DNA from 2 places in the Streptomyces sp. NPDC040405 genome. Region 2 is predicted to be linked to the other one. Evidence: riboswitches for the same ligand, from Rfam matches in the RefSeq annotation. Region 2 holds a riboswitch; the other holds the start of a gene.
The links. Region 2 has a riboswitch for glycine ahead of gcvT (glycine cleavage system aminomethyltransferase GcvT). Riboswitches for the same ligand answer to the same signal wherever they lie in the genome.

Region 1 (5,217 bases), on a different contig from region 2:
CGTCCTCAAGATCGTGAAGCGGCTGCTGGACACCGGCGTGTCCCTGCAGAACATCCGGGCCGCCGTCCAGCACCTGCGCACCCGGGGTCTCGACGATCTGGCCCAGATGACGCTGATGAGCGACGGCGCGACGGTGTACGAGTGCACCTCGCCGGACGAGGTCGTGGACCTCCTCCAGGGCGGCCAGGGTGTCTTCGGGATCGCCGTGGGCGTGGTGTGGCGGGACGTGGAGAGCGCGCTGTCCCAGCTGCACGGCGAGCGGGTCGACACCGGCGAGACCCTGGTGGGGCACAACCCCGCCGACGAACTCGCCCGGCGCCGCAACCGGGCGGGCTGAGAGCGCTCCCTCCGGGCGGTGCCGGTCCGCCCATTGTCAGTGGCGTGCGGCAGCATCGGACCTGTGAGGGGTGCGCCGACGATTCTGCATTTGGACATGGACGCCTTCTACGCTTCGGCGGAGCAGGCGGCCAAGCCCAGCCTGCGCGGAAAACCGGTGATCGTGGGGGGCCTCGGGCCGCGCGGGGTGGTGGCCACGGCGTCGTACGAGGCCCGGGTGTTCGGGGTGCACTCGGCCATGGCGATGGCGCAGGCCCGCAGGCTCTGTCCGAACGCGGCCTACCTCACCCCCCGCTTCTCGCTCTACCGCCAGGTCAGCGACCAGGTCATGGGGCTGCTGCGGGCGCTGTCGCCGCTGGTGGAGCCGCTGAGCCTGGACGAGGCGTTCGTGGACCTGGAGGCGGGTGGCACGGAGGCCCGGGTGGCGGCGGCACGGGCCGTGGGGGAGCGGCTGCGGGCCGAGATCCGCGCCGTGACCGGGCTGACCGGCTCGGTGGGCCTGGCCGGTTCCAAAATGCTCGCCAAGATCGCGTCCGAGCAGGCCAAGCCGGACGGTATGGCGGTCATCGAGCCCGGCACGGAGCGGGAGCTGCTGGATCCGATGCCGGTGCGTACCCTGCCGGGCGTCGGCCCGGCCACCGCGGAGGCGTTGCGCCGCGTCGGCATCCACACCGTCGCCGAGACCCGTGAGGCGGGCGAGGCCGAGCTGGTCCGGCTCCTGGGCCGGGCACATGGGACGTCGCTGTACCTGATGGCCAGCGGGCGGGACGAGCGGCCGGTGGTCGCCGAGCGGGACGCCAAGTCCATATCGGTGGAGGACACCTTCGACGTCGACCTCACCGACCGCACCCGCGTGCAGCTGGAGGTGGCGCGGCTGGCGGACCGCTGTGTGCGGCGGCTGCGGGAGGCGGGCCGCTCGGGGCGCACGGTCGTGATCAAGGTGCGGCGGTACGACTTCTCGACGCTGACCCGTTCGGAGACCCTGCGCGGGCCCACCGACGACCCCGGCGTGGTCAAGGAGGCCGCGGCGCGGCTGATCGACGGGGTGGAAACGACGGCGGGCGTGCGGCTGCTGGGGGTGGGCGTGTCGGGTCTCGCGGACTACACGCAGGAGGATCTGTTCGCCCAGGCCGCGCAGGCGGCGCAGGCGGCGGAGGCCGCCCAGGCCGCCCACGAGGCCCTGGAGGAGCCGGACGGGGCCTCGGGCTCCCAGGCTGCCGAGCCGGAGAGCCCGGGCGCCTCAGAGGCCCCTGAGGGCGCCGGGAGGCCGCGGACCTGGCTGCCGGGGCTCGACGTGCGCCACGCCGAGTACGGGGCGGGCTGGGTACAGGGCAGCGGCGTGGGGCGGGTGACCGTGCGCTTCGAGCTGCCCTGGTCGGCACCGGGCCGGGTGCGCACGTTCGCCGTGGACGACCCGGACCTGAAACCGGGCGACCCGCTCCCCCTGGTACGACCCCCCGAGGACGCCGATACGCCGTGCGGCGCGCAGGGCGGGAGCGAGGGGCTGGGCGCCGCGCCGGGCGGGAGCGAAGCGTCGGGCGGCGCGCCGGGCGGGAGCCAGGGGGTGAGCGGCGCGCCGGGGCGTCAGCGAAGCGTCGGCTAACCTGCCGGGCGGGGGCCAGGAGCGGGGCGGTGCGCCGGGTAAGGGCCGGGCTTCTGCAGACTCGGCGGCGGAGCGGGGTGGGGTCAGCCGGTTACGTCCAGGCCGTAGTGGTGGTACAGCTGCAGCTCCTGCTCCGGGGAGAGGTGGCGGCCGACGCCGAGGTCCGGGGCGTCTTTGATCAGCGCCCGGTCGTACGGGACCCGCAGCGTGTCGCCGACGACCTCGCTCGGTTCGAGCGGTACGAAGACGTCCCGGCTGAACAGGCCCGTGCGTACCGCCGCCCACTCCGGCTCGCCGGTGGCGTCGTCGAGGTAGACCTCGTCCACCGTGCCGATCTTGGCGCCCTCGCGGTCGAGTGCCTTGCGGCCGATCAGGGTCCGCGGGTCGATGTCCGTCTGCACGCTCTCTCCCACAGGTGGCGGTGGTCCAGTGATACCTACCAAAAGCCACATCCCCGTATGCGGCCACTCGAGCATCGTTCTGCCAATCCCCCAGCGACAGACGCGCTGGTACGCTGGCTGTGGCTGCAGACCCCGTGCGGGAGAGTCCTTCGACAATGGTGTCGGGGGCGCCGAAGGAGCAAATCCTCCCCGGAATCTCTCAGGCACACGTACCGTGCGGGCGAGGTCACTCTGGAAAGCAGGGCGGGCCACGGGGAGCACACGCTCCGGAACCCCTCCTCACCGACGGTGAAAGCCGGTCAGGCACCTATGGACCGGTGAAGCTCTCAGGTTGAGATGACAGAGGGGGAGGCCATCCGGGCACCCGCACCGCGGTGCCCCTCGCCGGTCGTAGCAGACCAGGAGGCCCCCGCAGATGACCACCCATCGCATCTCGCTCGCCGATCTGGAGCGCGGTACTCCATTCGAGCAGCGGCATATCGGCCCCGACGCCGGAGCGCAGGCCAAGATGCTCGCCCAGGTCGGCTTCGGTTCCCTCGACGAGCTGACCGCCGCCGCCGTACCCGAGGTCATAAGGAGCGCGGAGGCGCTGCGGTTGCCCCCGGCCCGCAGCGAGGCGGAGGTGCTCGCCGAGCTGCGCGCCCTCGCCGACCGCAACCAGGTGCTGCCGTCCATGATCGGCCTCGGCTACTACGGCACCTTCACCCCGCCGGTGATCCTGCGCAACGTCCTGGAGAACCCCGCCTGGTACACCGCCTACACCCCGTACCAGCCCGAGATCTCCCAGGGGCGGCTGGAGGCGCTGCTCAACTTCCAGACCGTCGTCGCCGATCTGACCGGCCTGGACACCGCCGGTTCCTCGCTGCTGGACGAGGCCACGGCCGCCGCCGAGGCCATGGCGCTGTCGCGCCGCGTCGGCAAGGTCAAGGAGGGCGTCTTCCTGGTCGACGCCGACTGTCTGCCGCAGACCATCGCGGTCATCGAGACCCGCGCCGAGCCGACCGGCGTCGAGGTCGTGGTCGCCGATCTGACCGACGGCATCCCGGACGAGATCGCCGAGCGCGGTGTCTTCGGCGTGCTGCTCCAGTACCCGGGCGCCTCCGGCGCGGTGCGCGATCCGCGCCCGGTCATCGAGCGGGCCCATGAGCTGGGCGCCATCGTCACCGTCGCCGCCGACCTGCTCGCGCTCACCCTGCTCACCTCGCCCGGTGAGCTGGGCGCGGACATCGCGGTCGGCAGCACCCAGCGGTTCGGTGTGCCCATGGGCTTCGGCGGTCCGCACGCCGGGTTCATGGCCGTGCGCGCCGCCCACGCCCGCAGCCTGCCCGGCCGCCTCGTCGGGGTCTCGGTGGACGCCGACGGCGACAAGGCGTACCGGCTGGCGCTGCAGACCCGCGAGCAGCACATCCGCCGCGAGAAGGCCACCAGCAACATCTGCACCGCGCAGGTCCTGCTCGCGGTGATGGCCGGAATGTACGCGGTCTACCACGGCCCGGACGGGCTCGCGGGCATCGCCCGCCGCACCCACCGCTACGCCACCGTCCTCGCCGAGGGGCTGCGGGCGGGCGGCGTCGAGGTGGTGCACGGCGGCTTCTTCGACACCCTCACCGCGCGCGTCCCCGGCAAGGCCGCCGATGTCGTGGCCGCCGCGCGGGAGGCCGGGGTCAACCTCCGGCTGACCGACGCGGACCACGTGGGCATCGCGTGCGACGAGACCACCGGGCGCGCCCAGCTGGCCGCCGTATGGTCCGCCTTCGGTGTCGACGGCGGGGACGGCGGCAGCGCTCCCGGCATCGACGAGCTGGACGCCGCGTCGGCCGACGCCCTGCCCGCGGAGCTGCTGCGCTCGGACGCGTACCTGACCCATCCGGTCTTCCACCAGTACCGCTCCGAGACCGCGATGCTGCGCTACCTGCGGCGGCTGGCCGACCGCGACTACGCCCTGGACCGGGGCATGATCCCGCTCGGCTCCTGCACCATGAAGCTCAACGCGACCACCGAGATGGAGCCGGTCACCTGGCCGGAGTTCGGCGCGCTGCACCCCTTCGCGCCGGTCGAGCAGGCGCAGGGCTATCTGACGCTGATCCGCGAGCTGGAGGAGCGGCTGGCCGATGTCACCGGCTACGACAAGGTCTCCCTCCAGCCGAACGCCGGGTCGCAGGGCGAGCTGTCCGGGCTGCTGGCCGTGCGGGCGTACCACCGGGCCAACGGCGAGCCCCAGCGGACGGTGTGCCTGATCCCGTCCTCGGCGCACGGCACCAACGCGGCCAGCGCCGTCATGGCGGGCATGAAGGTCGTCGTCGTCAAGACCGGCGAGGATGGTGAGGTGGATGCCGCCGACCTGCGCGCCAAGATCGAGCAGTACGGCGACCAGCTGGCCGTCCTCATGGTCACCTACCCGTCCACCCACGGCGTGTTCGAGGAGCACATCACCGAGATCTGCGCGGCCGTGCACGACGCGGGCGGCCAGGTGTACGTGGACGGCGCCAACCTCAACGCGCTGGTCGGGCTGGCCGAGCCCGGCCGGTTCGGCGGCGATGTCTCCCACCTGAACCTGCACAAGACGTTCTGCATCCCGCACGGCGGCGGCGGTCCGGGCGTCGGCCCGGTCGCGGTGCGCGCGCACCTCGCGCCGTACCTGCCCAACCACCCGCTGCAGCCCGCCGCGGGCCCGGCCACCGGCGTCGGCCCGGTGTCGGCCGCGCCGTGGGGATCGGCGGGCATCCTGCCGATCTCCTGGTCGTACATCCGGCTGATGGGCGCCGAGGGGCTGCGCCGCGCGACCCAGGCCGCGGTGCTCGGCGCGAACTACATCGCCAAGCGGCTGGAGCCGCATTACCAGGTGCTCTACACCGGGCCCGGCGGGCTGGTGGCGCA
Region 2 (5,217 bases):
TTCGGACTCGTCGAAGTCGATCTCGTGGCCGCCCTCGGTCTCGGCGGCGAGCAGCCGCAGCCGCTTGGTGGTGCGGATGCGCTCCACCTCGCCGTCGGCGGACTCGACGTCGACGGAGCGCGGGGAGTGCCCCTCCAGGCCGAGCAGGACGGCCTTGGGGGTGCCGTGGCCGTGGCCGGTGGCGCCGAGGGAGCCGAAGAGTTCGGCGCGTACGGAGGAGGTGTGGGCCAGCAGCCCTTCGTTCTTCAACCGGCGGACGAACATCCGTGCCGCCCGCATCGGGCCGACCGTGTGCGAGCTGGACGGGCCGATGCCGATCGAGAAGAGATCGAATACGGAGATGGCCACCGGGGACTCCTTCGTCTGCACGTGGGGTGCGTGCGGGTGGTGCGGTGCGGGGGGCGCGCCGGTGGGCGCGCCCCCCGGGGTCCGGGCCCCGGGAGGCCGGGACCCGGATTACTTCGACAGGTGCGGGTACAGCGGGTGCTTGTCGGCGAGGGCGGTGACCCGCGCCTTCAGCGCCTCGGCGTCGTAGGCGGGCTTGAGCGCCTCGGCGATGATGTCCGAGACCTCGCGGAAGTCCTCGGCCGTGAAGCCGCGGGTGGCCAGGGCCGGGGTGCCGATCCGCAGACCCGAGGTGACCATCGGGGGCCGCGGGTCGTTCGGGATGGCGTTGCGGTTGACCGTGATGCCGACCTCGTGGAGCCGGTCCTCGGCCTGCTTGCCGTCCAGTTCGGAGTTGCGCAGGTCGACCAGGACCAGGTGGACGTCGGTGCCGCCGGAGAGGACGGAGACGCCCGCCTCGGTGACGTCGGCCTGGGTGAGCCGCTCGGCGAGGATCTTGGCGCCCTCGACCGTGCGCTCCTGGCGCTCCTTGAATTCGGAGCCGGCCGCGACCTTGAAGGAGACCGCCTTGGCCGCGATGACGTGCTCCAGCGGGCCGCCCTGCTGGCCGGGGAAGACCGCGGAGTTGATCTTCTTGGCCAGCTCGGCGGTGGACAGGATCACGCCGCCGCGCGGGCCGCCCAGGGTCTTGTGGGTGGTGGTGGTCACGACGTGGGCGTGCGGTACGGGCGAGGGGTGGAGCCCGGCCGCGACGAGGCCCGCGAAGTGGGCCATGTCGACCATCAGGTATGCGCCGACCTCGTCCGCGACCCGGCGGAAGGCGGCGAAGTCCAGCTGGCGCGGGTACGCCGACCAGCCCGCGATGACCAGCTTGGGGCGGTGCTCCTTGGCCAGGCGCTCGACCTCGTCCATGTCGACCAGACCGGTCTCGGCGTCCACGTGGTAGGGGACCACGTTGTAGAGCTTGCCGGAGAAGTTGAGCTTCATGCCGTGGGTGAGGTGGCCGCCGTGGGCCAGGTTCAGCCCCAGGATGGTGTCACCGGGCTGGAGCAGCGCGAACATCGCGGCGGCGTTGGCCTGGGCGCCGGAGTGCGGCTGGACGTTGGCCGCCTCGGCGCCGAAGAGCGCCTTGATCCGGTCGATGGCGATCTGCTCGACCACGTCGACGTGCTCACAGCCGCCGTAGTAGCGGCGGCCCGGGTAGCCCTCGGCGTACTTGTTGGTCAGGACCGAGCCCTGGGCCTCCATGACCGCGGCCGGAGCGAAATTCTCCGAGGCGATCATTTCGAGGGTGGACTGCTGGCGGTGGAGTTCGGCGTCGACAGCAGCGGCGACGTCAGGGTCGAGCTCGTGCAGGGAGCTGTTCAGAAGCGACATCGGGGTCCCGATCGGAATAGGAGGGTCAGTTGTGGGAGAAGGCGGCGTATTCCTCGGCGGAGAGCAGGTCGCCCGGCTCGTCCGTCACCTTCACCTTGAACAGCCAGCCGCCCTCGAAGGGGGCGGAATTCACCAGCGCCGGGTCGTTCACCACGTCCTCGTTGATCTCGGTGACCTCGCCGGAGACCGGCGCGTACAGGTCGCTGACCGACTTCGTGGACTCCAGCTCACCGCAGGTTTCACCGGCGGCGACGGTGGTGCCGACATCCGGGAGCTGGACGTACACGACATCGCCGAGCGCGTTGGCCGCGTATTCGGTGATGCCGATCGTCGACACGCCGTCCTGGTCGGCGGCCGACAGCCACTCGTGCTCCTTGCTGTAGCGCAGCTGCTGGGGGTTGCTCATGGTCCGATTCTCCTGGATAGAGGGGAGTGCTTGGGAAACGGGTCTTCAGTGGTGAGACACACGGGTCGCGGGAGGTTTAGGCGCTCGCGTCGCCAGAAGGCGGGAGAAGGCGACAAAGGCGGCAGGGGCGGCCCGGGAAAACGGGGGGTTTCAGCGCTCGCGGCGATAGAAGGGGAGCGCGACGACCTCGTACGGCTCCCGGGTACCGCGGATGTCCACCGATACTCCCGGGCTGCCGGGCGCGGCGTGCTCCGCGTCGACGTACGCCATCGCGATCGGCTTCCCCAGCGTCGGGGAGGGGGCGCCCGAGGTGACCCGGCCGATCTCCGCGCCGTCCGGGCCGACCACGGCGTATCCGGCGCGCGGCACCCGGCGGCCCTCGGCGACCAGACCGGTCAGGGTGCGCGGCGGCCGGGCCTCGGCCTCGCGCGCCGCGGCCTCCAGGGCCCCGCGCCCCACGAAGTCACCGGTCTTGCCGAACTTCACCACCCGGCCGAGCCCCGCGTCGAACGGGGTCGTGTCGGTGCTCAGCTCATGCCCGTACAGCGGCATCCCCGCCTCAAGGCGCAGCGTGTCCCGGCAGGACAGCCCGCACGGCACCAGGCCCACCGGGTCGCCCGCCTCGGTCAGCGCCTGCCAGACCCGCTCGGCGTCGTCCGGCGCGACGAACAGCTCGAAGCCGTCCTCGCCGGTGTAGCCGGTGCGGGCGATCAGGGCGGACACGCCCGCGACGGTGCCCGGCAGCCCCGCGTAGTACTTCAGCCCGTCCAGGTCGGCGTCGGTCAGGCCCTTCAGGATCCCGGCGGACTGCGGCCCCTGGACGGCGATCAGCGCGTACGCGTCGCGGTCGTCCCGTACGGCCGCGTCGAAGCCGGTGGCGCGCTCGGTCAGCGCGTCCAGCACCACCTGGGCGTTCGAGGCGTTGGCCACGACCAGGAACTCCTGCTCGGCGAGCCGGTAGACGATCAGGTCGTCGAGGATGCCGCCCTCGCTGTCGCAGATCATGGTGTAGCGGGCGCGGCCCACGGCGAGCGCGGAGAGATGGCCGACCAGGGCGTGGTCGAGAGCGTCGGCGGCCTGCGGCCCGGTGAGAGCGATCTCACCCATGTGGGAGAGGTCGAAGAGCCCCGCGCGGGTGCGCACGGCGGTGTGCTCGTCGCGCTCGCTCCCGTAACGCAGCGGCATGTCCCAGCCCGCGAAGTCGGTCATGGTGGCGCCGAGCGCGCGGTGGACCGCGTCCAGCGCGGTATGGCGGGGCACGGGCGGGGCGTCGGTCATGGTTCAGCTCCCAGGGTCACAGGTCATGATCATGTCGATGACGGGACGGACGGGCCGTATGGGACGACAAGGACGGCACAGCGTCCTCCCCATCTGTCATCGGAACCTGAGAGGTTCGCCGTGACCAATCCCGCTGGGCGGGGCTGGCCGGCTTGCACCTTGGGTGGAGCCACATACGGCGTGGCCCGCTTTTCAGATCTGCCTCATCCGTGCGGTATCGGGGCCTGAGAGATTCAAGGGAGGGCTTGCTCCTTCGGCGCCCCGGGAAAATCGGCGAATGCCGGTGACCGAGGACTCTCCCGCGCGGATTCAAGCGGCCGGTATGCAGTTGGCGCGGCCATCATCGCACGTCCGCTCCGGAAGGGAACCCCCCTCTGTGAGCGGGGTCGCGCCGGGGCCTCCTTGATGGGCATTACCTTTTCTTGACACTCTCGGGGTACGGAGCCGCTTGACCGACCTTGGAGGACGATCACGGTGCACGGGCAGGGAACATACGCGACAACCCGAGGAACCCTGCCCGCGCGGCAGGAGGGGACGCGCTCAGGCGGCACGGTCAGACCGGACCGCCGCGCGGCCGTGCACGACCTGCGCGGCGGTGTGGGGGCGGAGCTGCGCTACCCGGCGCGTGACCTGATCATCGCCTCGGGGCTGCCCGGCAGCGGCAAGTCGACGCTGATCAACCGGCTGGTCCCCGGGGCCGACCCGAGCGGCGAGGCCGTGGTGCGGGTGGACTCGCAGCACACCCGGGAGTCCTGGGACAGACGCATGCCCCGCTGGCTGCCGTACGCGGTCTACCGGCCGCTGGTCCGCTGCGCCCACTACGCGGGGCTGCGCCGGGCGCTCGCCTCCGGCGCGAGCGTCGTCGTCCACGACTGCGGCTCGCAGCCCTGGGTGCGCCGCTGGCTGGCCCGGGACGCCCGGCGCACCGGCCGCGGGCTGCATCTGGTGCTGCTCGACGTGGACCCCGCGGTCGCCCTGGAGGGCCAGGCCGCCCGCGGCCGGGGAGTCTCCGGCTTCGCCTTCGGGCGGCACCGGCGGGCGATGGACCGCCTCGTCGCGCGCGTGGAGGGCGGGGAGCCGCCCGAGGGGTGCGCCTCCGCCGTGCTGCTCGACCGGGCGACCGCGAGCGTGCTGCGGGGCATCTCCTTCGAGTGACGGATTCGAGCGACGGATTCGAGTGACGGCGAGCGACGGACGAGTCGGGCACTCGAACCAGTAGGAAATGAGCCATCCGAGAGTCACCGAACGTGACGGCGCCTCCGGGGGCGCGCCTTCGGCGTGGGGAAGTGCTGTGGAGATGCCCGGGCGACCCCTGGCGTTCCGGCGTGCAGCCGTTAGGGTGCTCGTGCAGGTCGGACGAGATGGCGGTTGGACGAAGATGAGTATCCCGGAGCACCAGGGCATAACCCCCGCTCACGGAGGGTTTCCGGACGGCGCTTATCCCGCGTTCCCCGGTAACGAACTGGAAGAGGTGCTCGCCGCCTCGATCGGGGTCCCGGGCGCAGGAGCGCGGATCGTCGAGGTGCTCGCCCGAAGTTATGTCTGGATCCCGCTGCCGAACGGCGGGGGCCCCGACAGTCGCAGCCTCGACCTGCCCACCGTGGAGATCGAGGGCCAGGCGTACGTGCCCGTCTTCAGCTCCGAGCAGCAGTTCCTGCAGATCGTCGGCGGCCATATGTCGTTCACCGTCGCCCCGGCCGTCGAGTTCGCCCGCGGGCTGCCGCCGCAGCTCGGCGTCGCGGTGAACCCGGACGGGCCGGTCGGCGTCCCGCTGCCGCCGTCCGCGGTCGAGGAGCTGTGCAAGGCCGGGC

Region 1: another riboswitch for glycine. It lies ahead of gcvP (aminomethyl-transferring glycine dehydrogenase); the one in region 2 lies ahead of gcvT (glycine cleavage system aminomethyltransferase GcvT).

The regions. Positions count from the first base shown of each region.
Region 1 covers NZ_JBVIVI010000009.1:433,373-438,589, reverse strand. The annotation lists gene ACZ59A_RS33335 (MerR family transcriptional regulator) at 1-337, shown strand, start outside; gene ACZ59A_RS33330 (DNA polymerase IV) at 401-1,939, shown strand; gene ACZ59A_RS33325 (PRC-barrel domain-containing protein) at 2,023-2,340, opposite strand; glycine riboswitch at 2,468-2,565, shown strand; glycine riboswitch at 2,566-2,693, shown strand; gene gcvP (aminomethyl-transferring glycine dehydrogenase) at 2,756-5,217, shown strand, end outside.
Region 2 covers NZ_JBVIVI010000002.1:1,281,514-1,286,730, forward strand. The annotation lists gene ACZ59A_RS13015 (L-serine ammonia-lyase) at 1-348, opposite strand, end outside; gene glyA (serine hydroxymethyltransferase) at 457-1,722, opposite strand; gene gcvH (glycine cleavage system protein GcvH) at 1,748-2,128, opposite strand; gene gcvT (glycine cleavage system aminomethyltransferase GcvT) at 2,279-3,406, opposite strand; glycine riboswitch at 3,609-3,718, opposite strand; gene ACZ59A_RS13035 (AAA family ATPase) at 3,881-4,561, shown strand; gene ACZ59A_RS13040 (enhanced serine sensitivity protein SseB) at 4,785-5,217, shown strand, end outside.